DNA from 2 places in the Geodermatophilus sp. URMC 61 genome. Region 2 is predicted to be linked to the other one. Evidence: riboswitches for the same ligand, from Rfam matches in the RefSeq annotation. Region 2 holds a riboswitch; the other holds the start of a gene.
What was found. A riboswitch is a leader RNA that binds a small molecule or an ion and turns the genes downstream of it on or off. The one in region 2 is predicted to bind cyclic di-AMP.
Positions count from the first base shown of each region.

Region 1: linked by a shared signal. The riboswitch ahead of ACU610_RS10925 (transglycosylase family protein) and the one ahead of ACU610_RS12390 (C40 family peptidase) in region 2 are both predicted to bind cyclic di-AMP.

Region 1 is NZ_JBRFHZ010000002.1:2,373,169-2,387,518, reverse strand. Features, by position in the region: gene ACU610_RS10935 (dihydrofolate reductase family protein) at 1-163, opposite strand, end outside; gene treZ (malto-oligosyltrehalose trehalohydrolase) at 166-1,920, opposite strand; gene ACU610_RS10925 (transglycosylase family protein) at 2,233-2,820, opposite strand; cyclic di-AMP (ydaO/yuaA leader) riboswitch at 2,824-2,991, opposite strand; gene treY (malto-oligosyltrehalose synthase) at 3,333-5,684, opposite strand; gene glgX (glycogen debranching protein GlgX) at 5,681-7,798, opposite strand; gene uvrB (excinuclease ABC subunit UvrB) at 8,259-10,373, shown strand; gene ACU610_RS10905 (MmcQ/YjbR family DNA-binding protein) at 10,578-10,928, shown strand; gene ACU610_RS10900 (TerC family protein) at 11,440-12,597, shown strand; gene ACU610_RS10895 (TerC family protein) at 12,942-14,051, shown strand; gene ACU610_RS10890 (S9 family peptidase) at 14,079-14,350, shown strand, end outside.
Region 2 is NZ_JBRFHZ010000002.1:2,667,514-2,681,863, forward strand. Features, by position in the region: gene ACU610_RS12320 (hypothetical protein) at 1-427, shown strand, start outside; gene ACU610_RS12325 (hypothetical protein) at 555-725, shown strand; gene ACU610_RS12330 (SpoIIE family protein phosphatase) at 901-3,147, opposite strand; gene ACU610_RS12335 (STAS domain-containing protein) at 3,213-3,563, opposite strand; gene ACU610_RS12340 (ATP-binding protein) at 3,637-4,068, shown strand; gene ACU610_RS12345 (serine/threonine-protein kinase) at 4,071-5,573, shown strand; gene ACU610_RS12350 (RtcB family protein) at 5,654-6,826, shown strand; gene ACU610_RS12355 (hypothetical protein) at 7,189-7,311, shown strand; gene ACU610_RS12360 (STAS domain-containing protein) at 7,661-8,026, shown strand; gene ACU610_RS12365 (TIGR03557 family F420-dependent LLM class oxidoreductase) at 8,072-9,040, opposite strand; gene ACU610_RS12370 (SMP-30/gluconolactonase/LRE family protein) at 9,247-10,146, shown strand; gene ACU610_RS12375 (hypothetical protein) at 10,157-10,378, opposite strand; gene ACU610_RS12380 (D-2-hydroxyacid dehydrogenase family protein) at 10,429-11,385, opposite strand; gene ACU610_RS12385 (hypothetical protein) at 11,457-11,627, opposite strand; cyclic di-AMP (ydaO/yuaA leader) riboswitch at 11,972-12,105, shown strand; gene ACU610_RS12390 (C40 family peptidase) at 12,118-12,648, shown strand; gene ACU610_RS12395 (hypothetical protein) at 12,727-13,095, opposite strand; gene ACU610_RS12400 (hypothetical protein) at 13,313-13,948, shown strand; gene ACU610_RS12405 (ADP-ribosylglycohydrolase family protein) at 13,978-14,350, shown strand, end outside.

The DNA of each region.
Region 1 (14,350 bases), 290 kb from region 2:
CCAGGCCGCCGCTGCGGCCCTGCACGGCCACCGACCCGTCGAGGGAGGCGACGAAGTCCACCCGCAGCGACCGTCCGCCCGGCAGCCGGTAGGCCCTGACCAGGGCGTCGTCGTCCAGGTCCGCGGTGTCCTCTCCGCCGGCCCCGGGCAGCAGCCGGCGCACGGTCAGGCCGTGGTGAGCACGGCCGCGCTCTCCGCCGGCAGCGTCACCGTGGTCCCGGCGAGGGCCGGCTCGTCGCCGGTGGCGAGGAGGACGCCGGTGGCCGCCCGGTCGAGGTCCACCTCCCGCGCGTCCCCGGACAGGTTGGCCACCACCCGCAGCGCGCCGCGGTGCACGACCAGCCAGCGGTCCTCGTCGTCCCAGCCCACCTCGACCCGCGACAGGTCGGGGTCGACCAGGTCGGGGTGCTCGTGCCGCAGCGCCAGCAGCGTCCGGTGCACGGCGAGCAGCGTGCGGTGCGGCTCGCGCTCGGGCTCGTCCCAGTCCAGCTTCGAGCGGGTGAAGGTCTCCGGGTCCTGCGGGTCGGGCACCTCGTCGGCGTCCCAGCCGTGCTCGGCGAACTCGCCCTTGCGGCCCTCGGCCGTCGCCCGGCCGATCTCCGGGTCCGTGTGGCTGGTGAAGAACTGCCACGGCGTCGAGGCGCCCCACTCCTCGCCCATGAAGAGCATCGGGGTGAACGGGCTGGTGAGCACCAGCGTCGCGCCGACGGCGAGCAGGCCGGGGGAGAGGGACGCCGAGACGCGGTCGCCGACGGCGCGGTTGCCGATCTGGTCGTGGTCCTGCAGGTAGCCGAGGAACTTCCAGCCGGGCAGCAGCGCGGTGTCGACCGGCCGGCCGTGGTGCCGGCGGCGGAAGCTCGACCAGGCACCGTCGTGGAAGTACGCGCCGGTCAGCGTCTTGGCCAGCCCGGCGAGCCCGGCGGCGGCGAAGTCCCCGTAGTAGCCCTGGCCCTCACCGGTCAGCACCGAGTGCAGCGCGTGGTGGAAGTCGTCGCTCCACTGCGCGGAGATGCCCGTGCCGTTGGCCACCCGCGGGGTCACCATCCGCGGGTCGTTGAGGTCGCTCTCGGCGATGAGCGTCAGCGGCCGGCCGAGCGCCACCGAGAGCCGGTCGACCTCCTGCGCCATCTCCTCGAGCACGTGGGTGGCCCGCTCGTCGACCAGCGCGTGGACGGCGTCCAGCCGCAGCCCGTCGACGTGCATGTCCCGCAGCCACATCAGCGCGTTGTCCAGGATGTAGCGGCGCACCTCGTCGGAGTCCGGGCCGGAGAGGTTGACCGAGCTCCCCCAGGTGTTGGCGCCGCCCTCGCTGAAGATCGGCATGAACAGCGGCAGGTAGTTCCCGGACGGGCCGAGGTGGTTGTAGACGACGTCCTGGATGACGCCGAGGCCGCGCTGGTGGCAGGCGTCGACGAAGCGCTGGTAGGCCGCGGGACCGCCGTAGCTCTCCTGCACCGTGTACCAGAGGACGCCGTCGTAGCCCCAGTTGTGCGTGCCGTCGAAGCCGTTGACCGGCAGCAGCTCGACGAAGTCGACGCCGAGGTCGACCAGGTGGTCGAGCTTGCCGGTGGCGGCGTCCAGCGTGCCCTCGGGGGTGAACGTGCCGACGTGCATCTCGTAGACCACGCCACCGGCCAGCGGGCGGCCGGTCCAGGCGCGGTCGCCCCACGCGTACGAGGACGGGTCGTAGCGGCGGGACGGCCCGTGCACACCCTCGGGCTGGCGGCGCGAGCGCGGATCCGGGCGGGGGGTGTCGTCGTCGCCCAGCAGGAAGCCGTAGTCGGCCTCCGGGCCGGCCTCGACCTCGGCCCGCCACCAGCCGCCGTCCTCCCGGCGCATGTCGTGCACCGACCCGTCGACCTGCAGCCGGACCCGTTCCGGGACCGGCGCCCAGACGGCGAACTCGACGGCAGCGGACATGCAGGGGCCTCCAGGGGAGTCGTGGGTGGTCCGAGGGGTCATGCCCGCGCGGACGGCCGCCAACCACGTCTTTCCCGCGTGCCGCGCGCCACTCCTCGAGGACCCCGTCCTCCCCACCCCTCGTGGAAGGACCCCCGACCCCCACCGCTCGCAGGCTCGGGTCAGGCCCCGTCCGGAGGCTCGCCGCGAGCTCGTGAGCGGTGAGGAGGACGGGGTCCTCGTGCCGGCAGGGGGCCGGCGGGACCCGGGACGGAGCCGAGGGGCCCGGGCTCCCGGCGGCCGGGGGAGTGCCTCCCCGGCCGCCGGTCCGCCTCACGGCAGCTGCAGCACCTGACCGGCCGAGATCCGGTTCGGGTCGCTGAGCTGGTCGTCGTTGGCGGCGTACAGCGCCTGCCAGCCACCGGCGACGCCCTGCTGCTGGGCGATCGTGCCCAGCGTGTCACCGGCCTGGACGGTGTAGGTACCCCCGCCGGCCGCTGCCGGGGCCGGCGCGGCCACCGGGGCAGCGGCGATGGGAGCCGCGCCGGCCTCGGGAGCGGAGGGGTTGAGACCCTTGCCGCAGGTCGGCCAGGCGCCCGGGCCCTGGGCGTCGAGCGTGCGCTCGGCGACGGCGATCTGCTGCGCCTTGGTGGCCAGGTGGGCGTTGGACGCGTACTGGTGGCCACCGAACGCGGCCCAGGTGCTCGCGCTGAACTGCAGGCCGCCGTAGTAGCCGTTGCCGGTGTTGATGGCCCAGTTGCCGCCGGACTCGCACTGGGCGACGGCGTCCCAGTTGTTGGGGGCGGCCGCCGAGGCCGGGGCGGCCAGGACGCCGAGGGAGACGGCGGCGGCACCGCCGAGCACCACGGCACCACGGCGCAGGGCGCGTGCGGACGTGCGGGCAGGAGAGGACGAACGCATGGGGGACTCCCGATCCGCCGCCTGCGAGGTGAGCTGTCGGGTTCGGAGCGATCGGTGCCCCGGCCGTGCGCACACGGCTTCACCCCGAGGTGCCCGGCCGGACCGGCCGGGCACCGAGATGGGTCCCCCACCCCCGTCCTGGCTGTGCAGGAGGTACGGCGGCCGACGGACGGGGTTCGGCGGATCGGCTCCGGCACCCGGTTCCGGATGGGGGTGCCCGGACAAGGTAACGGTCAGGTCACGGCGGCACACCCCGTGCCCCACGGGCAACTCGGGTGACACGGCCGGCCGTCGGCGCCGGGACCGGGCGGATCACCTGGTCACGTCCCCGCGTGGGCACGTGCCCACGCGGGGACGTGAGGTCCGTCTCACCTCGGCCCCGCGCCCCGGCCCTGGACCCCTGCAGGCACGAGGACCCCGTCCTCCTCACCGCTCACGAGCTCGCGGCGAGCCTCGGGACGGGACCTGGGGCGAGCCTGCGAGATGGTGGGGGCAGGGGTCCTGCTACCGCTTCAGTCGCGGACCAGGAGCGCGACCGGGAGCCGGTCGAGCAGCCCGGCCACCGGCAGCCCGTCGGCGTCGGAGACGAACCGCCCGCCGGTGAGCAGGTCCCGCCAGGCCCCGGTCGGCAGCTGCAGCGCGGTGTCGCCCCACCCGGTGATCGACAGGCCCACGGGCAGCCGGGTCGCCACGGGCACCACACCGCCCCGGTCGAAGGCGACCACGTGGTCGGAGGCGACCCCGGTCGCCGTCACCGGCTCGTACCCGGTGAACCACTCCGGGTGCTCCCGGCGGGCGCGCAGCACGCGGGAGACGACGAGCAGCTTGGCCGCGCCGGTCTCGTCGACCGTGGGGACCTCGCCGGCGTCCAGCCGGGCCAGCAGCCTCCGCCGCAGGTCGTGGTCGACCGGACGGCGGTTGTCCGGGTCGACCAGCGAGAGGTCCCACAGCTCGGTGCCCTGGTAGACGTCCGGGACGCCGGGCATCGTCAGCTGCAGCAGCTTCTGCGCCAGCGAGTTGGACCGGCCGAACGGCGCGATGCGGGCGACGAACCGCTCGATCTCGGAGCTGGTCCGCTCGTCGTCGAAGGCCGCGTCGACCATCTCGTGCAGAGCGGTCTCGAACTCCTCGTCGACGTCGGTCCACGTCGTCGACGTCCCCGCCTCGCGGGCCGCCTTCTCCGCGTAGCCGTGCGCCCGCTCGCGCGACAGCGGCCAGGCGCCGACCAGGTTCTGCCACACCAGGTGCGCCAGCGGGCGGTCGGGCAGCGGGTGCCGGGTCAGCAGCCCGCGGACCAGGTCGGCCCACTCGGCCCCGAGCTCGGCGAGCACGGCCAGCCGGGCTCGGGTGTCCTCGCTGCGCTTGGTGTCGTGGGTCGACAGCGTGGTCATCGACTGGGGCTTGCGCTCCAGTCGGCGCTGCTGCGCCTCGTGGAACTCCTGCACCGTGCTGCCGAACCGCGCCGGGTCCCCGCCGACCTCGTTGAGCATCACGAACCGCGCCCACCGGTAGTAGGCGCTGTCCTCGACCCCCTTGGCCATGACCGGACCGCTGGTCTGCTCGAAGCGGGTCGCCGCCTCGGTCCCGGCCTGGGAGAGCACCGGGTGCAGCGCGTCCAGCGCGGCGGAGAGGTCGGGACGGCGCTCCCGCACCGCGGCCACGGTGGCGTCGAGGTGCTCGCGGCCGTCGGGGAGGTAGGTGCGGTAGACCGGGAAGCTGGCCAGCAGCTCGGCCAGCGCCTCGGTCTGCTGCTCCCGGTCGATGCCGGGCAGCTCGCCGATCACCCGCACCAGCCGGGCCACCTCCGAGCCGAGGATCCCGTCGGTCACCTCGCGCTTGCAGTCGTGCACCAGCTGCGCGTAGTCGACCGGGGCGCCGGTGAGCTCGGTGTCCAGCGCGCTGAGCACCGCCTCGCCGGCCGGGTCGACCAGCACGTCGTCGACCTCGGCGAGGGCGTCGTAGCCCGTCGTCCCGGCGGTCCGCCACGACTCCGGCAGGTCCTCCCCGGGCTCGAGGATCTTCTCCACCACGGTCCACCGGCCGCCGGAGGCCTCGGCCAGCCGGTCGAGGTAGCCCTTGGGGTCGGCCAGGCCGTCGGGGTGGTCGATGCGCAGCCCGTCGACCGCGCCCTCCTCGACCAGCCGCAGGACGAGCCGGTGCGTCGTCTCGAAGACCGCCGGGTCCTCCGTGCGCAGCCCGGCGAGGGTGTTGATCGCGAAGAACCGGCGGTAGTTGAGGTCGCGGTCGGCGCGCCGCCAGTCGACCAGCTCGTAGTGCTGCCGGTCGTGCACCTCCTGCGGCGTCCCGTGCTCGGTGCCCGGCGCGACGGGGAAGCGGTTGTCGTAGTAGTGCAGCTCCGGGGCAGCGTCCTCCCCACCCGCCCCCTCGACGACCTCGAGCTTCTCGACGTCGTCCGCCGACCCGAGCACCGGGATGCGCACCCGGCCGCCGCCGAAGTCCCAGTCGACGTCGAAGGCGGCCGCGTGCGCGCTGTCCCGCCCGTGCTTCAGCACGTCCCACCACCAGGGCGCCTCGGCCGGGTCGGCGATGCCCATGTGGTTGGGCACCAGGTCCAGCACCAGCCCGAGGCCGTGCTCGTGCAGCGCGGCGACCAGCCGGTCGAAGCCGGGCCGACCGCCGCGCGACTCGTCGATGTGCGCGTGGTCGACGGTGTCGTAGCCGTGCGTGCTGCCCGACGCCGACCGCAGCAGCGGTGAGGCGTAGGCGTGGCTCACGCCCAGGTCGGCGAGGTACCCGGCCAGCGACGCGGCGTCGTCCAGCGTGAAGTCGGCGGTGACCTGCAGCCGGTAGGTCCCGGTGGGGACGGCGCGGCGGCGGGCCGCGCCGTCCATCGGCTCGCTCACGAGCGGCGGGGGGCGCTGAGCACGACCATCGAGCGGTCCTGCACCGTCACCGTCTCGCCGGCCTTGAGCTCCCGCGGCTCGACCTCACCCATCTCCGCGGTGTCGAGCACCACGGTCCACGCGGCCACGGCGTACTCCTCCGACGGCAGGGTGAACTCGATCGGCTCGTGGTGGGCGTTGAAGGCCAGGTAGAAGTGGTCGTCGACCACGTACTCCCCGCGCTCGTCGGTCTCCCGGATGCCGTGCCCGTTGAGGTACATGCCGATCGTCCTGGCGTAGCCGGCGTCCCAGTCGTCCTCGGTCATCAGGTCGCCGGACGGAGTGAGCCAGGCGACGTCCTGCACCGGGTCGCCCTCGCCCCGGCGCACCGGGCGGCCGTGGAAGAACCGGCGGCGGCGGAACGTCGGGTGCTCGCGGCGCAACCGGGTCACCGCCTTGGTGAACTCCTGCAACCCCTCGTCGACCTCGTCCCAGTGGATCCAGGTCAGCGGGGAGTCCTGGCAGTAGCCGTTGTTGTTGCCCTGCTGGGTGCGGCCCAGCTCGTCACCGTGCAGCAGCATCGGGACGCCCTGGCTGAGCATCAGCGTGGCCAGGAAGTTGCGCCGCTGCCGGGCGCGCAGGTGGAGGACCTTCTTGTCGACGGTCGGGCCCTCGACGCCGCAGTTCCAGCTGCGGTTGTGGCTCTCGCCGTCGTTGTTGCCCTCGCCGTTGGCCTCGTTGTGCTTCTCGTTGTAGGAGACCAGGTCGTTGAGGGTGAACCCGTCGTGCGCGGTGACGAAGTTGATGCTCGCCACCGGGCGCCGGCCGGAGTGCTGGTAGAGGTCGGCCGAGCCGGTGAGCCGGCTGGCGAACTCGCCGATCGTGGAGGGCTCGCCGCGCCAGAAGTCCCGGACGGTGTCGCGGTACTTGCCGTTCCACTCGGTCCACAGGGCCGGGAAGTTGCCGACCTGGTAGCCGCCCTCACCGACGTCCCACGGCTCGGCGATGAGCTTGACCTGGCTGACCACCGGGTCCTGGTGCACCAGGTCGAAGAAGGCCGACAGCCGGTCGACGGCGTGCAGCTCGCGGGCCAGCGTGGAGGCCAGGTCGAAGCGGAAGCCGTCGACGTGCATCTCGGTGATCCAGTACCGCAGCGAGTCCATGATCAGCTGCAGCGCCTGCGGGGTGCGGGCGTTGAGCGAGTTCCCGGTGCCCGTGTAGTCCATGTAGTACTGCGGGTCGTCCTCGACCAGCCGGTAGTAGGCCCGGTTGTCGATGCCCTTGAACGACAGCGTGGGGCCGAGGTGGTTGCCCTCGGCGGTGTGGTTGTAGACCACGTCGAGGATGACCTCGATGCCCGCCTCGTGCAGGGTGCGGACCATCCCCTTGAACTCCTGCACCTGCATGCCGTTGTCGGTGTTGCTCGCGTACTCGTTGTGCGGCGCGAAGAACCCGATCGTGTTGTAGCCCCAGTAGTTGCGCAGGCCCTTCTGCTGGAGCGTGTCGTCCTGCACGAACTGGTGCACCGGCATGAGCTCGATGGCGGTCACGCCGAGCTCCTGCAGGTAGGAGATGACGGCCGGGTGCGCGATGGCGGCGTAGGTGCCGCGCAGCTCCTCCGGGACGTCGGGGTGGGTCATCGTCAGGCCCTTGACATGGGCCTCGTAGATGACCGACTTGTGGTACGGCGTCCTCGGCGGTCGGTCCACACCCCAGTCGAAGTACGGGTTGACGACGACGGACTTCGGCATGTGCGCGGCCGAGTCGTCGTCGTTGCGCTCACCGCTGTCGAAGTCGTAGCCGAAGACCGAAGGGTCCCAGTCGATCGGGCCGTCGATCGCCTTCGCGTAGGGGTCGAGCAGCAGCTTGTTGGGGTTGCAGCGCAGGCCCTGGGACGGGTCGTAGGGGCCGTGCACGCGGTAGCCGTAGCGCTGCCCGGGCTGGATGCCAGGCAGGAAGGCGTGCCAGACGTAGCCGTCCATCTCGGGGAGCCGGATGCGCTCCTCGTTGCCGTCGCCGTCGAAGAGGCACAGCTCGACCTTCTCCGCGACCTCGCTGAAGATCGCGAAGTTCGTGCCGGTGCCGTCGTAGGTCGCGCCGAGGGGGTAGGCGGTTCCAGGCCACACCTGGTTCATGGACGAGGTCCTCCTGTGCTGGCGCCCCCGGGAGCCGGGGGCCGGTGGCCTCCCCGCCGCGAGGCGTCGTCGGGGAGGTCGGTTCGCGTGGTGTTCCGGACCGTCCTGCCCGGGCGCGCCGCCGTCCAACCCTCTCCGAGGTCACTGCGCGGAGACGTCGCTCACGTCCCCGGAGGGAGGGGCCGTGTCGGGACGACGACGCCCCCCGCGGAGGTCTCCGTGGGGGGCGTCGTGCGCAGGTCCGGCCGGGGCAGTGACGCCGGGTCCGACCTCGTCCTGGGCGCAGGGCCCCGGGTGGCACTGGTCCTCGGCGGTGACCGCTCCTGCGACCGGGGACGCTAGGCGGCGACCCCAGCACGTGCAAGCACCGGACGCCAGTCCCGCCGTCCCAGTCGCCCCTCGCGTCCGCCCACGGCTCACGGACGACTTCCTGTCACTGGCGGGTCGTACCGTCGGACCCGTGCGCACGTCCACCGACCTCCGGCCCACCCGCGGTCGTTTCCGCGTCGTCAGCGAGTTCGAGCCCTCGGGCGACCAGCCGGCCGCCATCGAGGCGCTGGCCGAGCGCGTCAACTCGGGCGCGACCGACACGGTGCTGCTCGGCGCCACCGGCACCGGCAAGTCGGCGACGACGGCCTGGCTGATCGAGCAGGTCCAGCGGCCGACGCTGGTGATGGCCCCGAACAAGACGCTGGCCGCGCAGCTGGCCAACGAGTTCCGCGAGCTGCTGCCGGACAACGCCGTCGAGTACTTCGTCTCCTACTACGACTACTACCAGCCCGAGGCGTACGTCCCGCAGACCGACACCTACATCGAGAAGGACTCCTCGATCAACGAGGAGGTCGAGCGGCTCCGGCACTCCGCCACCAACAGCCTGCTCACCCGGCGCGACGTCGTCGTCGTCTCCACCGTCTCCTGCATCTACGGCCTGGGGACGCCGGAGGAGTACGTCGACCGGGCGCTGAAGATCAAGGTGGGCGAGGAGCGCGACCGCGACGAGCTGCTGCGCACCCTGGTCACCGAGCAGTACACCCGCAACGACCTCTCGTTCACCCGCGGCACCTTCCGGGTGCGGGGCGACACGATCGAGGTCTTCCCGGTGTACGAGGAGCTCGCCTGCCGGATCGAGATGTTCGGCGACGAGGTCGAGCGGCTGTACTACCTGCACCCGCTCACCGGCGAGGTGGTCCGTGAGGTCGACGAGCTGTTCGTCTTCCCGGCCACCCACTACGTCGCGGGCCCCGACCGGATGGAGCGGGCGATCGCCTCCATCGAGGCCGAGCTGGAGCAGCGGCTGGCCGAGCTGGAGCGGCAGGGCAAGCTGCTGGAGGCCCAGCGGCTGCGCATGCGCACCACCTACGACATCGAGATGATGCGCCAGGTCGGGTTCTGCTCCGGCATCGAGAACTACTCGCGGCACATCGACGGGCGCGCCCCCGGCAGCGCCGGCGCCTGCCTCATCGACTACTTCCCCGACGACTTCCTGCTGGTCATCGACGAGTCGCACGTCACCGTGCCGCAGATCGGCGGCATGTACGAGGGCGACATGAGCCGCAAGCGGACGCTGGTCGAGCACGGCTTCCGGCTGCCGTCGGCGATGGACAACCGCCCGCTGAAGTGGGAGGAGTTCACCGACCGGATCGGCCAGACCGTCTACCTGTCGGCGACACCGGGGCCCTACGAGCTCGGCCGGGTCCAGGGTGACGTGGTCGAGCAGGTCATCCGCCCGACCGGCCTGGTCGACCCGGAGGTCGTCGTCAAGCCGACCAAGGGGCAGATCGACGACCTGGTGCACGAGATCCGGGTGCGCACGGAGAAGGACGAGCGCGTCCTGGTCACCACGCTGACCAAGAAGATGGCCGAGGACCTCACCGACTACCTGCTCGAGCTGGGCATCAAGGTCCGGTACCTGCACTCGGAGGTCGACACGCTGCGCCGGGTGGAGCTGCTGCGCGAGCTGCGGCAGGGCGAGTACGACGTGCTGGTCGGCATCAACCTGCTGCGCGAGGGCCTCGACCTGCCCGAGGTGTCGCTGGTGGCCATCCTCGACGCCGACAAGGAGGGCTTCCTCCGGTCGGAGCGGTCGCTGATCCAGACGATCGGCCGTGCGGCCCGCAACGTGTCCGGCCAGGTGCACATGTACGCCGACACCATCACCCCGTCGATGACCACCGCGATCGAGGAGACGAACCGGCGGCGCGAGAAGCAGATCGCCTACAACCGCGAGCACGGCATCGACCCGCAGCCGCTGCGCAAGAAGATCGTCGACATCCTCGACGGCATCTACCGCGCCGCGGAGGACGCTGAGAGCGTCGAACTGGTCGGCGGTTCGGGCCGGCAGCAGTCGCGCGGCAAGGCGCCGGTGCCGGGACTGTCGTCGAAGAAGGCGGGCAAGGCCGGCGGCATCGACGTGCAGGGCCTGCCGCGCGCCGAGCTGGCCGACCTCATCACGCAGATGAACGAGCAGATGCTGGCCGCCGCCCGCGAGCTGCAGTTCGAGGTGGCCGCCCGGCTGCGTGACGAGCTGACCGAGCTGAAGAAGGAGCTGCGCCAGCTCGACGCCGCCCACGCCTGAGAGGACCACCCTGCCCCTGCCGCTCGGAGCAGGACCCCGTCCCCCCTTGACGGCCCCCTTGCCCCCCCGCCACTCGCAGGCTCGCGGCGGGACCCTGCAAGAGGGCCGTCAGAGCTCAGGGCGGTGCCCTGGACGGGGCCGCGGCGAGCCTCTGGACGGCGCCGGGCCGGAACGGGACCGGCGGGACCCTGCAGGATGGCCACCGTGGAGCGGGACGAACTGGTCGCCTACTGCCTGGCCAAGCGGGGCGCCGAGGAGACCTACCCGTGGGGTGACGCCGAGCTCGTGGCGAAGGTCGGCGGCAAGGCCTTCGCCTTCCTGGACCTCGACGGCGGCACCGTCGGCGTCAAGTGCGGGCGCGACGCGCAGGAGGCCGCCGAGTGGCGGGAGCGCTACCCGGGCGCGATCGCGCGGAGCTCCTACATCGGCCGCTACGGCTGGAATGCCGTCGACTGGACCGGGCCGGTGCCCGACGACGAGGTCCGCGAGCTCGTCGACGCCTCCTACGAGGCGATCATCGCCGCCCTCCCCAGGAGCAGGCGCCCGGCGGACTGAGCGAGGCGCCCCTCGCGCGCCGCAGCAGTGTGCGGTCGCGGCGGGTTCCGCGGTCCAGCCCCGCCAGAGACGTACAGCGCTCGACCAACCCCGGAGCGGCGCACCGCGTCTCCCGCCGCGAGGCCGCCACCAGGTCGGGGACGACGAGCGCCAGAGCCCGGCCGCCGTGGCGATCCGGACGGCGAGCGAGACGGACGTCGACGTGCAGATGGGTCCTCGAGGGGCCGGGTGGCCCACGCCACGCCCGGATGAGGGTGTTCTCATCGAGGGAACACCGCGCATCCCGGTAGCGTCGATGGGTAAGTAAGCCGTCCGACGGTGGCCCGCAGCGCGGGTCGGCGTCGGCGGTTCCGTGGAGGGGAGTATCCCCGCGCAGCGGCGTCGTCAGTACGAGGTCCCCATGGACCTCCGGCGCCGTTGGCCACCTCAGGGATGAGGGGCGGGAGAGACCTCGGGTCAGACACACGGCGCCTTGCGCGCCGTCGAGTCACCGGAGGTATCTGCCTTGGACGTGCCCTTCTGGGTGTGGGCTCTGACGATCGCCGCGATCGTCGGGATGCTCCTGTTGGACTTCGTCGGCCACGTGCGCACCCCGCACGCGCCGACGCTGCGTGAGTCGGCGATCTGGTCGGCGGTCTACGTCGGTATCGCCGTGGTCTTCGGCCTGCTGGTCCTGTGGTTCTCCGGCGGCCAGTACGCCGGTGAGTACTTCGCCGGGTACATCACCGAGAAGAGCCTCTCGGTCGACAACCTCTTCGTGTTCGTCCTGATCATGGCCAGCTTCGCGGTCCCGCGGGAGCTGCAGCAGAAGGTGCTGCTGTTCGGCATCGCCTTCGCCCTGGTGCTGCGGACGCTGTTCATCTTCGTCGGCGCCGCCGCCATCGAGCAGTTCAGCTGGATCTTCTACGTCTTCGGTGGGTTCCTCGTCTGGACCGCGTGGGTGCAGGCACGCGGCGGCCACTCGCACGACGAGGAGTACAAGGACAACGTCGCGCTGCGGCTGGCCCGCAAGGTCTTCCCGACCACCGACGAGTACCACTCCGACAGGATGGTAACCAAGATCCACGGCCGGCGGCACATCACCCCGCTGGCCATCGCCCTGGTCGCCATCGCGAGCGCGGACATCCTGTTCGCCGTCGACTCGATCCCGGCGATCTTCGGGCTGACCCAGGAGACCTACCTGGTCTTCACCGCCAACGCCTTCGCGCTGCTGGGTCTGCGCCAGCTGTTCTTCCTCATCGACGGCCTGCTCGACCGGCTGGTCTACCTGTCCTACGGCCTGGCCGTGATCCTCGGCTTCATCGGCGTGAAGCTGCTCATCCACGCGCTCCACGAGAACGAGCTGCCGTTCGTCAACGGCGGCGAGCACGTCACGGTGATCCCCGAGGTGCCCACCTGGCTGTCTCTGACGGTCATCCTGGCCACGCTGGTCGTGACCACGGTCGCGAGCCTGGTGAAGGACCGGCGCGACCGGGCCCGTGGCGTCGAGTCGCCCACCGGCGCGGGTGACGCGGCGGCCGGCTCCGAGGGTCCGGTGGCGCAGGGGCCCGGCGACCGCGACCCACACGCGCGCCGTGCCGACGAAGCCACGCCCTCGCCGCACGACGCGCCGGTGACCGGCGCCGTCGACGAGCACGCCGCCAGCGGCGCCACCCGCCACCGCGGCTGACCCGTCCCGCCCCACCCCACCGGGCCCGTCCTCGCCGAGGGCGGGTCCGGTGCCGTCCGCGGCCGGTCCAGCGGCGGTATCCCCGAGAACACTACGAACACTTCAGACGTCGCGTCGAAGGACGACCGGAGGGCAGGTACGGTGAGCGCCACGGCTTCAGAAGGCCGCAGCCGCTGACGGCTGCGCCGGTCCGGGGCCGCTCGATGGAGGGGAGTATCCCCCCGCGGCAGTGTCGTCATCACGAGGTCCCATGGCCTCCGGTACTGCCGATCGCCGGCCCCGCGGCCGGCGGTGGGAGAGACCTCCGGTGCTGACACCTGCCTGTCCCCGGAGGAAACCACCGAATGGAACTCCCCGTCTGGTTCGAGGTCGCGACGTTCGTGGGGCTCACGGTCCTGCTGCTCGCGGACCTGGCCATCGTCGCGCGCCGCCCGCATGAGCCCTCCGTGAAGGAGGCGAGCATCTGGGTGAGCTTCTACGTGGCACTGGCCCTGCTGTTCGGGCTGTTGCTGCTGAGCTTCACCAACGGCACGTACGCGACGGAGTTCTACGCCGGTTGGCTGACCGAGTACTCGCTGTCGGTCGACAACCTCTTCGTCTTCGTGATCATCATGGCCCGCTTCCGGGTGCCGCGGCACCTGCAGCAGGAGGCCCTGATGGTCGGCATCATCATCGCGCTGGTGCTGCGCGGCATCTTCATCCTGCTCGGCGCCGCGGTCATCGAGCGGTTCATCTGGGTCTTCTACATCTTCGGCGCGTTCCTCGTGTACACCGCGATCAACCTGGTGCGGCACCGCGGCGAGGACGAGGACTACGAGGAGAACGCCTTCATCCGGCGGATGCGCAGGGTCCTGCCGATGACCCAGGACTTCCAGGGCGCCAAGATCCGCGTCACCGAGAACGGCAAGAAGCTCTGGACGCCGATGGTGATCGTCTTCCTCGCCCTGGGGACGACGGACCTGCTCTTCGCGCTGGACAGCATCCCGGCGATCTTCGGTCTCACCCGCGAGCCGTTCATCGTCTTCACCGCGAACGTCTTCGCGCTGATGGGCCTGCGGCAGCTGTACTTCCTGCTCGGTGGCCTGCTCAAGCGGCTGGTCTACCTGTCGCTCGGCCTGGCGGTCATCCTCGCCTTCATCGGCGTGAAGCTGATCCTCGAGGCCCTGCACGAGAACAACCTGCCGTTCATCAACGGCGGCGAGCACGTCGAGTGGGTGCCGACGATCCCGATCTGGCTGTCGCTGTCGATCATCCTCGGGGTGCTGCTGCTGGCCACGGTCGCCAGCCTGGTCAAGACCCGCGGCCAGCTGCCGGACGAGGAGCCGGGTCTGGGAGCTCCCGACGTCGCGCCGGAGACCGCCGAGTCGGTCGCCACGGGTGGCCCGGCGGCCGCGGCCGCGGCCGAGTCGCGGCTCGCGACGGAGACCGATGGGGAGGGGCGTTCCCGCCGCTGAGCCCCGCGCCCGGGAAGCGCGCCGACGGTGCGCCCTGACGACCTCGCGCTGCTGCGCGCCCCCGGCGTCCCCACCGTCTCCGCGGACGGGCGCATGGCCGTCGTCGCGGTCACCCGGCCCGACCCGGGGGACGACGCGGAGCGCAGCCGGCTGTGGGCCGTGCCCACCGACGGGTCGGCGCCGGCCCGCGCGCTGACGTCCGGCCGCCGGGACACCGACCCGGTCTTCTCCCCGGACGGCCGCTGGCTGGCCTACCTGGGCGCCGAGGCCGGCGGGCCGCCGCAGCTGTACCTGCTGCC
Region 2 (14,350 bases):
CGAGGTCGTCGGCGACGCGCTGGTCAGGCAGTGGCGGTCGTCGGGCGGGTGGACGGCGGAGCACGGCGAGCTGCTCGGGCACCTGCTGGTGGCCGACCCGGGCTGGCTGGCCCGGCTGGGCGACGCCGTCCCGGTCTCGGCCCTGCCACCGGCGCTGCGGTGGGCGGCGCTGCGCATGGACGTGGCCGGGGTCGAGGAGCTGGCCGCGGCCGTCGCGACCGGAGCCGGCGCGGGGCGTGGCTGGGCACTGCGCGAGGTGGTGTTCGGCTCGGAGCTGCCGGCGCATGACGTCGACCGGGTGCTCGGCCGACGTTTGGAACTGCTGCTGGTGGACGACGGCTGGCCGCCGGAGCTGGCGCAGTCGTTCGCGCGCAGCCGCGGTGCCGACGAGTCGTCCCGCCGCCGCCGTCGCCGCGGCGACGCCTGAAGGACCCCGACACCGGCACCCCGGTTTCCCCGGCAGTCCCACGCGGCACAGCCGCCCCCGCGCGTCCCAGGCACACCCGCTGCGGCTCCTAGCCTCGGTCAGGACCACGCACGGAAGGACTCTCATCGTGGCCAAGCACCTGCTGGACGAGACCGCCGAGTTCACGCTCCCCACCGTCGGGCGGCACGCGGCGGACGGCGAGGACGACCCCGGCGACCGGACGCAGCGGTTCGACGCGGGCGTGCGTCGCCAGCCGCCGGTCCCGGGCCGCGCGGAGCCCGACGGCCGTACCCGGTAGACGGCGCGCCGACCCAGCCGGCCGGGCCCGGGCAGCACGACGCCCCCGGTCCCGGCAACACACCCCCGCGTGACCTCTACCCCTGCCCACCATGCGGGGCAGCGGTGTAGGTCGGATCTACCCCTGCCCACCATGCGGGGCAGGGGTGGAGGTCGCGCGGGAGGGCATCCGACGCTCAGGTGCGGCCGAGCGCGACCAGGGTGACGTCGTCGGTGTCGGCCGGGTCGAGGGCGGCGAGCACCCCGTCGAGCAGCGCCTCGGGCTCCGCGCCGGCCGCGACGGCGGCACACAGCGCGTCCAGCCGGTCGGGCAGCGGGACGTCGCGGCGCTCCACCAGCCCGTCGCTGTAGAGCAGCAGCCGGTCCGGCCCGGCCAGCCGGACGCGGGTCTCGGCGTAGTCCACCTCGTCGAGCAGGCCCAGCGCCGGCCCCCGCCCCTCGAACAGCAGCCGCACCCCGTCGGCCGCCGCGTGCAGCACCGGCAGGTGGCCGGCGTTGGCGACCGCGACCTCCCCGGTCTCCGGGTCCAGCTCGGCGACGACCGCGGTGGCCAGCTCCCCGGGCAGCAGCGCGGCGATCACCTCGCCCAGCCCCTGCAGTGCGGCGGCCGGGCCCCGGTCGCGCAGCAGGTGGGCGCGCAGCGCGTGCCGCAGCTGCGCGGTCACCGAGGCAGCGGCCAGCCCGTGCCCGGCGACGTCCCCCAGCACGATCGCCAGCCGGCCGCTGGGCAGCGGCACCAGGTCGTACCAGTCGCCGCCGACGACGTCCGCGGCGCTGGGCCGGTAGCGGGCGGCCAGCGCGACGCCGGGCACCTCCGGCAGTGCCTCGAGCAGCAGGGTGCGCTGCAGCGCCGCGGCCAGCCGGTTGTCCTCCCCGGCGCGCAGCAGCGCCGACTCGGTCAGGTGGGCGGCCAGCGCCTGCGCGGCCTCGACCTCGTGCGCGCGCCACGGCGTCGCCGTCCCCCGCACGGTCTCGCGCCACGCGGCGAACGAGCGGCGCGGGGACAGCCGCGGCCCGGCCGCGGTCTCGACCGTCTTGGGCGTGTACGGGTTGCCACCCCAGGTGACCTCGCGCGGGGTCTCCGGCCGGAACCAGGCCAGGAAGTCGCCGCCCCCGCCGCCCACCTCCACGGCGAGCAGGCCGCCGGCGGTGTCGACGACGTCCGCGGCCTCGGGCACGACGCTGCCGAGAGCGTCGGTGGCCGGGCGGTCCTGGGCGAGCAGCGCGGCGACCAACCCGGGCACCCGCTCGGCCGGCGGGGTGCTGCCGAGCAGGTGCAGCCGGCCGTCGAGGCGGACGGCGGCACCGGCGGCGGGCAGCAGGTCCAGCACGGTCGGCGTCCCCTCGGTGAGGGCCTGCGCCGGGGTCCGCGGGGTGCGGCCGAGCGCGGCCACCAGCTCGGCCTGCCGCTGCGCCACCGCCACCACGCGGCCCTGCTCACCGGACTCGACCGTGGTGTGCAGCAGCAGCGAGGCGGTGCGGCCGAGGAACTCCGCGGCCACCCGGTCGGCGTAGGAGGGGCGGTGCGGGCCGCGGTAGTGGTGGCAGGAGACGAGCCCCCACAGCCGGCCGCGGTCGATCAGCGACACCGACATCGAGGCGACCACGCCCATGTTGGCCAGGTACTCCAGGTGCACCGGCGAGACGCTGCGCAGCATGGCGCCGGAGAGGTCCAGCGGGCGCCCCGTGACCGGGTTCGCGGCCGGCTCCAGCGGCACCCGCCGGTAGGTCGCGTCGGGGATGAGCCGCAGCCAGTTGGTGGCGTAGAGCGCGCGGGCCTGGGCGGGGATGTCGCTGGCCGGGTAGCGCAGGCCGAGGAAGGGCTCGAGGTCCGCGCGGCGGTCCTCGGCGACCACCTCGCCGTTCCACTCGGGGTCGAAGCGGTAGACCATCACCCGGTCGAAGCCGGTGAGCGCCCGCACGTCGCGGGCCAGCGAGGCGGTCAGCTCGTCGAGGGTGCCGCTGGCCGACAGGCGCTGCAGCACCAGCGCCAGCCGGGCGTGCCAGACGGCGTCAGCCCGTTCCGCGCCGGCCAGCGGCTCCCACTCGGTGAGCAGCAGGCCGTCGGCGCGGTGGACGACGAGGTCGACCTCCGCGCCGGCGACGGTCACCCGCATCGGGTTGACCTCCGGGAGGTGCCCGGCCAGGCCGGCGCGCAGCCGGTCGAGGTCGGCGGGGTCCAGCACGTCGGCGAGGCACGCCGGGGTCGTGCCGAGGACGTCGGCGGCGTTGGCCGAGGCGACGACGACGGCGAGGTCGGGCTCGGTGACGGCCAGCAGCGCGCCGTGCGGCTGGATCGCGCCCGGGACGGCGATCGGCTCGTCGGCGCAGCGTCGCAGGGCGTCCTCGTCGACACCGGAGGTCTCGGGCCCTGCCCTCTGGCCCGACTCCGCGCCGCGGTCCGCTCCTCGCTCGTTCCTCACTGCGGTGCTCCCGCGGCTGTCGTGGGGCGGGGCGTGCTGGCGATCGGCGTCATCGCCGGCCGACCCTACGGACCGACCTCGTTCTCCGTCAGGCTGGGCGACTCGACGATCGGCACCAGCGCCCGCAGCTCCAGCAGGTCGACCACCAGCCGCACCGGCCGGTTGGTGCGCGGGCAGACGACCTCGAGCGCGACGCTCTCGTCAGCGGCGCGGCGGGCGGTGCGCGCCAGCTCCCGGGCTCCGGAGCTGTCGAGGAACGTCGTGTCGGTCAGGTCGACGACCAGGGACTGCGGCTGCTGGGACAACTGTGACTCGACGGCCTCCGCGAGGCGCGGGGCGGTCGCGAGGTCCAGCTCTCCGCGTACGCTCAGCGCCGGCCGTCCGAGGACCGTCGTCCGCTCGACGTCGAACTGCACGGATCGGCCCTCCCATCGACGACGTGCAACCTGAGCAGCCTAGATGCCTGCGGGCGGGAGGGGGGAACTCGGCGTGGACATCGCGTTCACCGTCCACCTCCCGGTGGACACCGGCAGCGTCCCGTTCGTCCGCGGGCTGTGCCGGCAGGCCCTGGTGCACCTGCGGATCGAGCGGGTGGTGATCGACGAGATCGCGCTGGCGCTCACCGAGGCCTGCGCCAACGTCGTCCAGCACGCCGGGGACCAGGCCGAGTACGAGGTGGAGGTCGCCATCGACGACCGGCTGTGCCGGATCAGCGTGGTGGACGGCGGCGAGGGGTTCGACCCGGCCGCGCTGCCCGGCCGGGACGCGCACTCCCCGCTGGACGAGGGCCGCGGCCTGCTGCTCATGCAGGCGCTGGTCGACCGGCTGGACTTCCGGCACGAGTCCGACGGCCGGCACCGGGTCACGCTGGAGAAGCGGCTGACGCCGCACCCGCCGCTGCGCCCGGTCGACCCCGTCTGAGCATGGCGGCCACGGGAGACGTCCTCCAGGACCGCTACGAGCTCCGGTCGCTTATCGCGACCGGTGGCATGGGCGAGGTCTGGCGTGCGCAGGACCGGGTGCTCGGCCGCGAGGTCGCGGTCAAGGTGCTCAAGAGCCAGTTCACCGGCGACCCGGTCTTCCTGGCCCGGTTCCGCACCGAGGCCCGCCTGTCGGCCGGGCTGACCCACCCGAACATCGCCGTCCTGCACGACTACGGCGAGGTGGAGCCCACCTCGCCCGGCGGCGACCGGCTGGTCTACCTCGTCATGGAGCTGGTGGACGGCGAGCCCCTGTCGGCGGTGCTGGCGCGCGAGGGCCGGCTGGCGCCGCCGCGGACCCTGGACCTGCTGGGCCAGGTCGCCGCCGGGCTGGCCGCGGCGCACGCCGCCGGGGTCGTGCACCGCGACGTCAAGCCGGCCAACCTGCTGGTCCGCCCCGACGGCACCGTGAAGATGACCGACTTCGGCATCGCCTGGTCGGCCGCGAACGCCACCGTCACCCGCACCGGCCACGTCGTGGGGACCGCGCAGTACCTCGCCCCCGAGCTCGTGCAGGGGCAGAAGGCCACGCCCGCCGTCGACGTCTACTCGTGGGGCACGGTCGCCTACGAGTGCCTCGCCGGGCGCCGTCCCTTCGACGGCCCGGAGCCGGTCGAGGTCGCGATGCGGCGGCTGTCGGAGACGCCCGCGCCGCTGCCGGCCGACGTCCCCGCCCCCGTGCGCGCACTGGTCGAGCGCACGCTGGCCACCGACCCGGCCGCGCGGATCCCGGACGGCGCCGCGCTGGTCGCCGCGGTGGCCGACGCCGCCGGGGGCCGTGCCCCCGAGCCGGCCGACGAGCGGACGGCGACCCGCGTGCTGCCCGCCGTCCCCGTGCCGCAGTCGACGACCGCCCCGCTGCCGGGAAGCCCCCTCGCGGCGGCCACGGTCGTCGGGCTCCCCGCCCTCGACGACGAGGAGCCCGACGACCGTGGCCGGGTGCGCCGGCTGGTGGTGCCGGTGCTGGTCGGGCTGGTGGCCACGGCGCTCGTCGTCACCGGGGTGGTGCTCGGGACCCGCGACGTCCCCACCGCCGCGCCGCCCGCGGCCGCCCCCGCCACGTCCGCGGCGCCGACGACGGTCGCACCGCGACCCACGGGGACCTTCGTCCGGGTGGACCCCGCCGACCACGTCGGACAGCAGGTGACCGCGGTGCAGGCCTGGCTGACCGGGCTGGACCTGCCGGTCACGCTGGTCGCCGTCGAGCGGGCCGACGTCCCCGCCGGGGAGGTCCTCGCGCTCGCACCGACCGGTGAGGTCCCGGTCGGGACGACGGTGACGGTCACCCACGCCGTGGCCCCGCCGCCCCCTCCTCCCCCGCCGACGACCGCCGCGCCGTCGCCGACCGCCGGCGACGGGGACAGGGACAAGGGCAGGGACAAGGACAAGGGCAGGGACGGGGACGAGGGTCGCGGGCGGGACCGCGAGAAGAAGGACGACGACTGAGCTCCTCGCGCGGGTAACCGGGGTGCGGACGGCGGGGCAGGACTGCTCCACCGTCGCGCCCCCACCGGAGCGAGAGGGACATGGAGAAGATCAGCGACCGCCTCCTGAACTGGGCGTCGATCCTCGAGCCGACCACGCGCATGCAGGCCGAGCGCACGGCCTCGATGCCGTTCATCCACCCGCACATGGCGCTGATGCCCGACGCGCACCTCGGGCTCGGTGCGACCGTCGGCTCGGTGATCCCCACCGACCGGGCGATCATCCCGGCGGCGGTCGGGGTCGACATCGGCTGCGGGATGATGGCCGTGCGCACCCAGTTCACCGGTGACGACCTCCGCGGCCGCAACCTGGCCACGCTGCACGGGCAGGTCTCCCGGGCGGTCCCGCTGTCGGCCGGCCGCTACAACAGGAAGCTGCGCGAGACGGCGGCGGCGCGGGTCGAGGAGCTGCGCGACCTGCCCGGTGCGGCACAGGCCGACGGTGTCGCGCACAACTGGCCGCTGCAACTGGGCTCACTCGGCTCGGGCAACCACTTCATCGAGGTGTGCCTCGACGAGGACGACCGGGTGTGGCTGTTCCTGCACTCCGGCTCGCGCGGCATAGGCAACCGGCTGGCGTCCAAGCACATCCGGGTGGCGCAGGACCGCTGTGCCGGCATGGACCTGCCCGACCGCGACCTGGCCTACCTCGAGGAGGGGACGGCGGAGTTCGACGCCTACATCGAGGCGCTGCACTGGGCCCAGCGGTTCGCCGCGCTCAACCGCGAGGAGATGATGGACCGCCTCGCCGAGCAGGTGTCGCGGTTCCTCGGTGGGCGTGGCCGGACCGAGGAGGTGCACCGCGCGCAGGTCGTGCAGTGCCACCACAACTACACCGAGCGGGAGACGCACTACGGCACCGAGGTGTGGCTGTCCCGCAAGGGAGCCATCTCCGCGCGGGCCGGCGAGTGGGGGCTGATCCCCGGCTCGATGGGCGCGGCGTCCTACGTCGTCGTCGGCAAGGGCAACGTCGAGTCCCTGATGTCGGCGCCGCACGGAGCGGGCCGCAACCACTCGCGCGGTGCCGCACGGCGGATGTTCACCCGGGCCGACCTCGACCGGCGCATGAAGGGCATCGCCTGGGGTCACTCGGACGCGTTCCTCGACGAGCACCCCGACGCGTACAAGCCGATAGACCAGGTCATGTCAGACGCCTCCGACCTGGTGGAGGTGCGACACACGCTGCGCCAGGTGGTCAACGTCAAGGGCGACTGAGAAGGGCCGCCCCACCCCGACCGTGGAAGGACCCCGTGCTCGCAGCGCTCGCAGGTCTCAGCGCTCGCAGGCTCGGGGGTGAGCCTCCGGGGGGGTCGCCTCGGCCGACGTCCGGGTGCGTGAGCGGGGTCGCGGAACGACGACCCCTGCCGGCACGTTGCCCCCTGGTGCCGGCGCCCGCACGCGCCGGTGACCGCGCCCCGCGACGACGCCGGGCGCAGCTGACCCCGACGCCGTCGTCCGCCGTGCGTGAGCACGTGTGCGCGCCGACGCGCCGCCGCCCACTGCCGGCCCGCCGGTCGGCCCACCCACGAACCGCCGCCCCGGGCGACGCACGCCCGGAGGACGACAGGAGGACACCCATGCCATCCCGCAGCACGCGGACCGCTCGCACGATCAGGTCCTGGATCCGCCGGTTCGACCAGCACACCCTCGAGGTGTTCAACCCCGGCGCGCCCTACCGGCCCCGCACCGACCGGGCCTGACCCGCACCACACCGGCCGGCGTCCGCACCCGCGGACGCCGGCCGGCCCATGTCCCGGGGGCCCTGAGCGTCCCCGGGGACGCTCTCCCCCTGCCTCGCGTGGTGGGCAGGGGGAGAGTCCCCGCGCCGAGGGCACGAGGGTCCGGCCCCACTCCGCTGCGGGCGCGCCGGCACCGGGCTCGGCGTGTCGACACGGACCGGTGGTGGGCCATCTCATCGTGCACCAGCCAACATGCCCGGGTGCTGTTAACGTCGCAAACAGGGTCGAAGAGCTGGCCCGGACGCGCACGTCCGTAGGGGCGCCATCCGGTGGCTCAGCTGTCGACCGGTGTCCCCCAGAGGGGAGCACCATGCGCGCACGTGTCATCCCGCAGCAGACGCTCGAGCGTCCGCTGCTGCTGTCCATCGACCTGCAGACCGGTCGCGTGACCGCTGCCGGTGAGCTCGACCGTCTGGTCGCCCACCGGCTCGGCGACGCGCTGTACGCGCTCAGCCTGACCGACCACCGCTGCTGGACCGTCGACGCCGCGGGCATCACCTTCTGCGACGCCGAGGGTCTGCGGGTGCTCGCCGCGAGCGCCGCCCTGGCCGAGGACCGCGGCTGCACGCTGCGGCTGGCCTCCCCGTCGCCGTTCACCGTCCGGCTGCTGCGGCTGACCGGCATGGCCGGCCTGCTGGACCCCCAGGCCGACCGCTCCCCCGTCGACGCCGCCTGAGCGCCTGGGCCGACGTTCCCCGCGGGGGGACGTCCGCCCGGGCGCTCAGGACGACGGGGTCAGTGCACGCACCCGGTCGATGAGCTCACGCTCGCAGACCTCCAGGAAGCCGTCGGGGTCGGGGCCGGTGTTCTGCAGCACCACGTGGTCGAAACCGGCGTCGACGTAGGGCTGCACCTTCTGGACGTGCGCGTCGAGGTCGGGGCCGATGGAGAACTGCTGCCGGATGTCCTCGGGCTTCACCGTGGCGCTGGCCGCGTCGAAGTTGACCGGGTTCGGCAGCTCGCTCATCACCTTCCACCCGGTGAGCGCCCAGCGGCTGGTCTCCAGGGCGGCCTGGACGGCGGAGTCCTCGTCGGGCGCCCACGCCATCGGCACCTCGGCGTACCGCGGCCCGTTCCCGCCGGCGCCGGTGTAGGCCTCGACCAGGTCGCTGCGCGGCTCGGTGGCGAACAGCCCGTCGCCGAGCTCGGCGGCGAGAACCGAGGCGTTGTGCCCACCGGAGGCCACCGCGATCACGGGCAGCTGGTCGGGCAGGTCGAAGAGGCGGGCGTCCTCCAGTTGGAGGTACCGCCCGTCGTAGGAGCGGTAGCCGCCCTGCCACAGCAACCGGATGATCTCCAGCGCCTCGCGGAGCATCTCGTGCCGCTTCCGCACCGGCGGCCAGCCCGCGCCCACGACGTGCTCGTTGAGCCGCTCGCCGGAGCCGATGCCGAGGGTGAAGCGGTTGCCGGAGAGGATCTGCACCGTCGCCGCGGCCTGGGCGATCACGGCCGGGTGGTAGCGGATCATCGGGCACGTCACGCCGGTGGCCAGGCCGATCCGTTCGGTCCTCGCCGCCATCGACCCGAGCACCGACCAGGTGAACGAGCTGTGGCCCTGGACGTCGAGCCACGGGTGGAAGTGGTCGCTCATCTCGACGAAGTCGAAGCCCGCCTGTTCGGCGCGGACCGTCTGGCGGACGAGGTCCTCCGGTCCGAAGGCCTCGGTCGCGAGCTTGTAGCCGACCTGCATGGTGGTCGTCCTCACTGTCGGGTGCGGGTCCGCGAGGGCCTGCCCGGCCGGTCAGCTGCGGAAACGGCACGCCGGACCGCCCGGTCCGGCCAGCAGGCCGACGACACCCGCGCGGCAGGCCGACCCGAGCGGTTCCCGGCTCCCGCGACGGCGTCGTCCAGACCTCCGCGCCGGTGCGTGACCGGCGTCACCTACTGTCCCGGGCCATGGCGGAGCAGCAGCTCAGGACGGTCCTGGAGGGTGGCGGGTTCTTCGAGGGCCCGCGTTGGCACGAGGGCACCTGGTGGGTGTCGGACTTCTACCGGCACACGGTCAGCCGGGTGACGCCGGACGGCGCGGAGACCGTCGTCGTCGAGGTGGAGGGCCAGCCCTCGGGGTTGGGCTGGCTGCCCGACGGGTCGCTGGTGGTCGTGTCGATGAAGGACCACCGCGTGCTGCGGTACGCCGACGGGACCCTGTCCACCCACGCCGACCTGACCGAGCACTGCGGCGGGCACCTCAACGACCTCGTGGTCACCGAGGGCGGGCAGGTGTTCGTCGGCGACTTCGGCTTCGACCTGATGGGTGGCGGGGACGCGCGGACGGCGTCACTGAAGCGCGTCGACCCCGACGGCACGGTGTCGGTCGCCGCGGACGGGCTGCAGTTCCCCAACGGCATGGTGATCACCCCGGACGGCGGCACGCTCGTCGTCGGGGAGACCCTCGGCAACCGGTACACCGCCTTCGACCTCGGCGCCGACGGCGCGCTGACCGACCGGCGCGTGTGGGCGCCGCTCGGGCCGGAGGTCACCGGCCGCACCACCGAGGAGGTGCTGGGCCAGCTGGCGGTGGCGCCCGACGGCTGCGCGCTGGACGCCGAGGGACACGTCTGGGCGGCCGACGCGGTCGGCGGCCGGGTGGTGCGGGTCGCCGAGGGCGGCGCGGTCGTCGACGAGGTCGCCGCGCCCGAGGGGCTCGGCGTCTTCGCCTGCATGCTCGGCGGGGACGACGGCCGCACGCTGCTGATGTGCTGCGCGCCGGACTTCTACGAGCACAACCGGGCGCCGGTGCGCGAGGCGGTGCTGGTCGCGACCGAGGTCGACGTCCCCCGCGCCGGGCGGCCGTAGCCCCGCCGGCTCAGCTGCTGGTCCGGCCGCCGAGCGGGTTGTCGGTGTCGGGGACCCCGCTGCCGGTCTCCCCGGGGCTGGTCGACATCTCGCCGTCCCGCGCCGCCCGCGGCCCCTCCTGCTGGGACGGCGGCCCGACCAGGTCCTTCTCCGGCCGCTCGCCGGGGAGGACGTCGTCCTGCGGCTCGTTGACCCCACCGTGGGGACGGCCGGTCATGTTGCCCTCGGTCATCGCTGACCTCCTCGTGTCGGGCCCGGGTCCGTACCCGGGCCCGGCACTGGTCACGCAGGTGCGATGACGCGGACCGGCTCGCCGCGGAGGAAGGCGGCGACGTCGTCCACGGCGTCGCCGTAGAAGACGCGGTAGGTGTCGCGGGTAACGTAGCCCAGGTGCGGGGTGAGCACGGTGCGCGGCGCGCTGCGCAGCGGCGAGGCGGCGGGCAGCGGCTCGCGGTCGTAGACGTCGAGGCCGGCGCCGGCGAGGCGGCCCTGGGACAGCGCCTCGAGCAGCGCGGCCTCGTCGACGACCGGTCCGCGCGAGGTGTTGACCAGGATCGCGGTGCGCTTCACCCGGGCGAGCTCGTCGCGGCCGACCAGACCGCGGGTGCGCTCGGAGAGCACCAGGTGGACGGTGACGACGTCGGCGGTGGCGAACAGCTCGTCCCGGTCGACGCGTCGCACGCCGGCCTCGGCGGCGCGCTCGTCGGAGAGGTTCTGGCTCCAGGCGACGACCTCCATGCCGAAGGCCTGGCCGATGCGGGCGACGCGGGTGCCGAGCCGGCCGAGGCCGACGACGCCGAGCCGGGCGCCGGCGAGGTCGGTGCCGACGGTCCGCTGCCAGCCGCCGGCCCGCACCCCGGCGTCCTCCTCGGGGACGTGCCGGGCCACGGCGAGGATCAGCGCCCAGGTCAGCTCGACCGGGCCGGTGGGGTGGGCGCCGGTGCCGCAGACGGTCACGCCGCGCTCGGCCGCCGCGGCGACGTCGATGGCGGCGTTGCGGGAGCCGGTGGTGACCAGCAGCCGCAGCCGCGGGAGCCGCTCGAGGAGGCCGCGCGGGAACGGGGTGCGCTCGCGCATGGCGACGACGACGTCGAACCCGGCCAGCCGCTCGGCGACGGCGTCCTCGTCGTCGAGGTGGTCGGCGAAGGCGACGACCTCGGCCTGCTCGGGGAGGCGCGACCAGTCGGCGAACTTGCCGGACACGGACTGGAAGTCGTCGAGGACGGCGATGCGCAGCACGGTCCCCGAGCATGGCGGCGACCCCCCACCCGGAGCGAGCGGGGGGTCGCCGTCGGGTCAGCGGCGGGCGCTCAGCGCACCGGACCGCGGCCGTAGCCCCGGCCGCCGCCCTGCTTCTTGTTCTGCTCGCCCATCTTGGCGATGAACTCCTTGATCTTGGCCTGGTTCTGCGGCTTGCGGGCCTCCTGGATGACCTTCGCCGCGATCCCCGAGGCCAGGACCTTCCTCAGCATGCCGGCCATGGTGTTCCTCCTTGGGTCGGTTGGCTCTGGTCGTGCCCGGCGAGGACCCACCCCAACCACGACGACGCCAGAGCTGTCCGCGCATGGGTCTGCACGCTGTGCACAGGCGCTCCGTTGAAAGTGAAACTTTTTCATAACGTTCTGACCAGCACGTTTGCCGCGCGGGCCGACGGCCCGTCAGCGGCGTCCGTGGTGGTCAGCTCGGCGTGTCGCGGTCCGCGCCGAACACCCTGTGGCACCCCGGTCCGTGCTTTGTACAGGGCCGAAGGACCCACCTAGCCTCGGTCGCCGTCCGGAGGGCCCACGTCGCTGACCTTGCGACACCCGCCGGGCGCCGCCGAACCGTGCACTGGTCGATGACCCGTGCGCAGGCCGGGGACCCACCGCAGCACTGGGGTGAAGCGCGACCTCGTCGCGCCGGGCGACTCCCCCGTCCGAACCCGTCAGCTAACCCGGTAGGCGGTCGTGGAGAACAGGAGAACCGTCGTCGATGACGACTGCCCGCACGTCCTTCGCTCGTCGCTCGTTCCGGGGTGTCGCCGTCGCCGCCATCGCCGGCGCCGGGATCACCCTCGCCCCCCTCCCCGCCTCGGCCGCTGTCGGTGGCGCGACCGGTCAGGCCCTCGCGGCGGCCCCGGCTGTCGCCGCGGCCCCGGCCGCCGCGGCCAGCGGCGCCGCCCAGACCGCCGTCAACACCGCGCTCGCCCAGGTGGGTGACCGGTACGTGTACGGCGCCACCGGCCCGAACTCCTTCGACTGCTCGGGGCTGACCACCTTCTCCTACAAGGCGGCCGGCGTCTCCCTCCCGCGCACGTCCAAGGCGCAGTCGACGGTCGGCACCCCGGTGTCCAAGGCGAACCTGCAGCCCGGCGACCTGGTGTTCTTCTACAGCCCGGTCTCGCACGTGGCGATGTACGTCGGCAACGGCCAGATCGTGCACGCGCTCAACTCCAGCAAGCCGGTCCAGGTCATGAACCTCGACTCCATGCCGAGCTACGCGGGCGCCCGCCGGGTCGCCTGACCCGTTCCCACGTCGAGATCGCCGACCGCGCACGGCCACGACGCTGTGGACGGGCGAGATCGGCGATCTCGACGGCGGTCAGCCGCAGGGGTGCGGCGGCTGGTCGGCCGGCTGCAGCGAGAACACCGATGCGGCGTCCTGCGGCCAGGTGCGCAGGAAGAGCAGGCCGTACCGCTCGTTGAGCAGCGCGTCGGGCCCGGTGGTGTCGGCCAGGTCCAGCAGCCGGCCGGTCTCGTGGTTGCGGTAGCGGCGGAGCTCCGCGCCGCAGGCGACGGTGAGCTCGTCGCCCACGGCGCCCATGACGACGACCGGCGTCCAGACATCGTCAGGACTGCTGTCGCAGAGCAGCACGCGGGTGGGCTGGACGGCGTGGCCGGGAGCGTGGCTCGTGCAGAGGGTCGTCCGACTGCTGCGCGCGGCGGTCGGCCCGAGCTCGCGATCGGTCACGGCGTCCTCCTGTCCCGCGGTGCCCCCCGGCGGTGCTGCACCGGCCGGGGACAGTGCAGCACCGGGACGTTCCGGTGCGCGCGCCGGAGACACCGTCGTCCCCCGGTCGCGTGGGTGACGACGGAGCCCGGTGACGCAGCGTCGTCAGCGGCGAGCCGGGCACCGTCCCCGGCGGTCGCTGTGCGACTCCCCCGCTCGGTCCGGTTAGGTCGGTGACGTGGACAGGCGCACGCTGCTGCTGGGGGACTGGACCCCGTGGATCAGGGACGGCATCGACGTCCTCCGGCTGGTCATCCTCGCCGGGGCCGTGGTGTACGCGGCGGACGGGCAGTGGGGGTCGGCTGCGCTGCTGGCCGCACTGGGCAGCATCACCCTCGTCGCACGGGCGGTGAACCTGCCCCGGCTCTACGACCTGTCGCTGACCCTGGGCATGGCGCTGCAGGGGTTCGGCGAGACGCTGGGCCTGTACGACCAGTTCGTCCGCTTCGACGACCTGGTGCACTTCACGCTGCCGATGCTCACGGCCCCGGTGGTCTACATCGGCCTGGCCCGGTTGGACGTCGTCCCGGACCCCCGCGACGAGACGCACCTCCGGCACTACGTGGGCATCGCCGTGGTGACCGCGGCCCTGGGCATCGCCGTCGGGGCGCTGTGGGAGCTCTTCGAGTGGCGGTCGGACGCGTGGTTCGGGACCGAGCTCTCCGAGGACAACGACGACACCAACGGCGACCTCTTCCGCGACACGCTCGGCTCGCTCGTCGGCGCCGGCTTGCTGGTCGTGTGGGCCCGCTTCGGGTGGGGGTCGGTGCGGCGCATCCCCGGGGTGAACACGCACGAGGAGGTCAGCGCCTGATGGGCGGGCCGGCGCGGCAGGGTGCTCGGGTGACCCCGCGCGTGCACCGCTCCTCCCGCGTCGCCGGCGCGCTGGTCGGGTCGGCCGTCGGCGACGCGCTCGGCGCACCCTTCGAGTTCGGCCCGCCCGGGCGGTTCTCCGCCCGGTTCCCCACCCCGGCCCGCGGTGCGCACACCGAGATGTGCGGCGGCGGGACGCTCGGCTGGGAGCCCGGCGAGTTCACCGACGACACCCAGCTGGCGCTGCTCGTCGCGACGTCGCTGGGAGAGCGCGGCCGGCTCGACGAGGCCGACCTGTTCGACCGCTTCCTGCGCTGGGCGGAGGCGGACCCGCCGGACATCGGCACCCAGACCCGCGCCGTCCTCGGCTCCGGCCTGCCGTGGGACACCGCCGCGGACGAGC